Regions from separate parts of the Arthrobacter stackebrandtii genome, predicted to be linked through region 2. Evidence: riboswitches for the same ligand, from Rfam matches in the RefSeq annotation. Region 2 holds a riboswitch; the other holds the start of a gene.
What was found. A riboswitch is a leader RNA that binds a small molecule or an ion and turns the genes downstream of it on or off. The one in region 2 is predicted to bind thiamine pyrophosphate.

Region 1 (2,191 bases), 2.0 Mb from region 2:
GCCCAGACGTTGCTTTTGCCCTCCGGACAGGGCGGAGCTGGGGTGATCCAGGGGCAGGGTAAGGCCCACGGATTCCAGCGCTTCAGGGACGCGGCGCCAGATTTCCTCCCGCGGGACGGCGAGGTTTTCGGCGCCAAAGGCAACGTCGTCGCCAATGCGCGAGAGGACCACCTGGGCGTCCGGGTCCTGCTGCATGAGACCGGCACGGCCGCGTGATTCGGAAACCGGCCGGCCGTCGATGAGCAGTTCACCGGTCTCGTTGGCGTCCTCGTCCTGGCCCAGAACGCCGGCCAGGGCGTGGAGCAGGGTGGACTTGCCGGCGCCGGAGGGGCCCAGAAGCAGGACCCGCTCCCCCGGTTCAATGGCCAAATCAAGGCCCTGGACGGCGTGGGCGCTGCGGCCGGAGTGCTGCCATCCCCAGCCCCTGGCCGTGATGCGGGCCGGCGCCGCACCTGCCTTGGGGAGTGGGGCGCTTGCCACGTTTACACCACCCGTTCGGTGGCGGCGTTCCGCGAGGGCAGGTTGGCCAGGGCCCCCGTGCGGGCGAGCCCGCGCACCGCCAGCCAGGAGACGAGCCCGGCAATGACGGCCCCGGAAACCATGGCCAGGACGATGTAGACGAGCTTCCACTCCAGGGCCCAGGCGATGTTCCACACCAGTGAGTCGTTGATGCCCAGCGCCAGCCCCGCCAGTGCGCCGGCCAGCAGCGCAACGGGCAGGTTGAACTTGCGGTAGCGGAAGATCGCGAAGCCCAGTTCCGCGCCGAGGCCCTGGATGAGGCCGGACAGCAGCACGGTGAAGCCGAAGTGGGTGCCCAGCAGGCCCTCCACGGTGGCGGCGATCAACTCGCAGTACAGTGCCGCGCCGGGTTTGCGGATGACGAGTCCGCCAAGGACGCCGGCAATCAGCCAGCCTCCGCCGTACAGTGCCCCGATCGGCGGGAAGGCGACGGTGAAGGCGCTGACCACGCCGTAGCCGGCGGACCAGAGCCAGAAGATGACGCCGACGGCGACGCCGAGGACGGACACCACAACGATGTCCACGACGCGCCAGTTGCTGGGGCGCTTGGGTGTGTTGGTGCTTGGTTGGGCGGTGGCGCCCGAAAATGGCTTGCTCATGTTTCCTCCTTTGCAGGAGGGGCGGCTGCCTGCGGTATTTCCGCGCAGCCGAAGAGAACTCGACTCCCTTCGCCGGTACTAGCCGGAGCAGGTTCGAGGGTCTGCGGCGAACCGCACTCTCAGCGCCACTTCCCAATAACGGGTGGACGCTCCCCTGTCGTGTTTGAATTGCGGCTTCAGTTTACCCCCGGGCCCTGCACGCGGCCAATGCGCGGCGGCGCACCGTGCATTGCGGACCAAAAGGCGGGGCCCGCACCGAATGCTGCATTCGGTGCGGGCCCCGCCGTTCAGGCCGGCCGGCGTGGCGGGCGGATGCCTGCCACACCGGGGAATTACCCCTTCTTGCCGCCCCCGTTGGAGAGGCTGTTGCCCTGGGTGCCGCCCGGCTTCGTGATGTACGGGCCACTGCCCACGGGTCCTGTCGCGCGCAGCCCCAGTTCGTAGACAACCGGGAGCCCGTCGGCGCCGGGTGTGAACAGGATGCGCACCCCGGAAACGGGCTTGCGGCTGTGGGCCGGGGTGTTGGCATTGGCGTTCGGCTTCAGGGTTGCCTCCTGGAAGCTGGCAGCCGGGTCCAGGGCACCCCAGGTGACCCATTCGCCGTCGACCAGCAGCTGCAGGTCCCCCGCCACATGGCCCACGATGGCCACAGATTCCATGTGCACCGGCTCGTCCAGCAGGTACGTCATGTGCGAACCCTCAACAGGGGATTCGGCGGCTTCAAAGGCGGTGGCGATGCTGGCGTCGAAGGCGTTCTCGACGCCGGTGCCGTTGGCGCCGGGCACGTTGGTGCCCAGCTTGGTGGCGGCCGAGAATGCCTGGAACTCGCGGATCTTGATCCACTGGCCGCCCGGGTTTGTTGCGGCGGCGGACAGGCGGAAGTAGCGGGCGTTGACGGGCGTGTCGAAGCTCTGCTCGATGCGCGGCTTGCTGTCAAAGGTGCCGGCTGCGGTCCAGGTGGCCCCGTCCTGCGAGTACTCAACGCGGGCGTGGTAGATCATGTCGCCCGCACTGGAGTCGGAGTCGGCCTGCTGGATGAGTACCTTGCCCACCTCCTGCACGGATCCGAGGTC
Region 2 (2,191 bases):
GGGCCGCGACCGCACCAAGCACCAGGTCGCCGAGGTCACCAGCCTGGGCCTGGTCCAGATGACGCGCAAGCGCATGGGCACCGGCCTGCTCGAGGTCTTCGGCGAGCAGTGCGCCACCTGTGCCGGCCGCGGCATGGTCACCCACGAGATCCCCGTGGAGCACCGCCGCACGCACTCGCCCGCCGTTGAGGCTGCCGCCGCGCACGCCCCGCGCCAGGACCACCGCGAGTCGGAGCGCACCGCCAACCGCACCACCCGCAGCGAACGCAAGCGCAACCGCAACGCCCGTTCGCACCAGAACGAGAACGACGTGCACGAGGACAACCACGCCCCCGCGGTTGACGAATCCACGGAGGCCGCACGGGTGCAGAAGGCGCATGAAGCCCGCGCCGCGCTGGCCACCATCGCCGCAGCCTCCCACCATGAGCACGACGGCGGAGCCCAGGGTTCCGCTGCTGCGCCGGCTGACGCTGTGGCGGCGGATGTGACGGAAGAAAGCCACGACACCGCAACACTCACGCTGGGCGGGGAAGCCATCGAGCTGCCGCGCGGGCACCGCAGCGAAAGCAGCGATTTCGCCCAGTCCCACAACGCCGAGCAGGTGGCCGCCCTGGCCGGGCTGACCGAGGCACTGGACCAGCTGGCGGCACCGGAGCAGGACAGCCGGGGCACCGACGAGTCCGGCAGCCGCTCACGCTCACGCCGCAGCCGACGCAACCGCAGCGCACGCAGCGCCCAGGGCGGCGCCGACACCGCTGTGGAAACAACCGATGCCCCGGCAGCGGGCACGGGATCGGCGCCGCACAGCAGCGCCGAGGTTCCGGCCCAGGCGGCCGCACCGGTGAAGAAGAGCGCGGAGCCGATCATTCTCGGCGTGGGAGTCCCCGCATCCGAGCTGTAACGGCCCGCCGCAGCTGACCCGCAGAAAACAGCGAAATCCACTTTTATTACGTGGAATTCGCTGTTTTCTGCGGGTCAGTGTGCGTTTAACGGGTGGGCCGGGGCAATTTTGGCTAGGGTGGAGTGCGACACGGGGTGCCAGGCCACAAGGGCCGGCTGAGACAATACCCGTTGAACCTGCCCGGCTAGCACCGGCGAAGGGATGTCCCAATGACTGCAACAACACTTTTTCCGGCTGCCCGAGAAACACCCGCCACCACCGCCCGGAGACATCCCCGGATCGTGAGTATCGCCGGGTCCGACCCGTCGGGCGGTGCCGGCATCCAGGCGGACATCAAGTCCATTTCTGCCCATGGCGGCTATGCCATGGCCGCCATTACGGCGCTCACGGCCCAAAACACCCGCGGCGTGCAGCAGGTGCATGTGCCACCGGCAGCCTTCCTGCGCGCCCAACTGGACGCACTGTCCGCAGACATCACCATTGACGCAGTGAAGATTGGCATGCTGGGCAGTGCCGAGGTGATGGAAGCGGTGGGCGGCTGGCTGGCGCAAACCCGGCCGGCCGCCGTCGTGCTTGACCCGGTGATGGTGGCCACCAGCGGCGACGTCCTCATGCCGCCGGAGGCCCTGGCAGCCCTGCTGGCCCTCCTGCCGCACACAGACCTGGTGACGCCGAACATCCCCGAACTGGGTGCGCTGCTGGGGCGCCCCGAAGCCGGAGACTGGGCGCAGGCAGTGGCGCAGGGGCGCGAGCTTGCGGCAGCGCACAACGTCCGCGTTCTCGTGAAGGGCGGGCACCTGCCGGGCGAGGCCTGCCTGGATGCGCTTGTGGAGGCGGACGGCACGGTGCACGAGTTCACGGCACCGCGCATCCACACCGCAAACACGCACGGGACCGGCTGCTCGCTGTCCTCGGCCGTGGCCACGCTGCAGGCGCAGACGGGGGACTGGGTGGAATCGGTGCGCACGGCGAAGGCATGGCTGGTGGGGGCACTGGAGTCGTCGGCCGTGCTTGAAGTGGGGGCTGGCGCCGGCCCCGTCAACCATCTGCACGGGCTGTGGGGGAGTGCCGCCCCGGCCCTTGACTCCTTCAGCCGGTTGCTGTGGAACGACTGTGCGCCGCAGCGCCAGGCCATCTTTGGCCTGGAGTTCATCCGGGAGCTGGCGGCCGGCACCCTGCACCGCGACCACTTCGCCTACTACCTGGCGCAGGACGCGCTGTACCTTGGCGCGTACTCGCGCGTACTTGCCCGGGCCAGCGCCCTTGCGCCCACAGAGGCGGAGCAGAAGT

Region 1: another riboswitch for thiamine pyrophosphate. It lies ahead of JOF48_RS06555 (ECF transporter S component); the one in region 2 lies ahead of thiD (bifunctional hydroxymethylpyrimidine kinase/phosphomethylpyrimidine kinase).

What each region holds. Positions count from the first base shown of each region.
Region 1 is NZ_JAGIOI010000001.1:1,575,191-1,577,381, forward strand. It holds gene JOF48_RS06550 (ABC transporter ATP-binding protein) at 1-480, opposite strand, end outside; gene JOF48_RS06555 (ECF transporter S component) at 483-1,118, opposite strand; TPP riboswitch at 1,166-1,284, opposite strand; gene JOF48_RS06560 (glycoside hydrolase family 84 protein) at 1,451-2,191, opposite strand, start outside.
Region 2 is NZ_JAGIOI010000001.1:3,558,765-3,560,955, forward strand. It holds gene JOF48_RS15550 (Rne/Rng family ribonuclease) at 1-901, shown strand, start outside; TPP riboswitch at 1,022-1,120, shown strand; gene thiD (bifunctional hydroxymethylpyrimidine kinase/phosphomethylpyrimidine kinase) at 1,111-2,191, shown strand, end outside.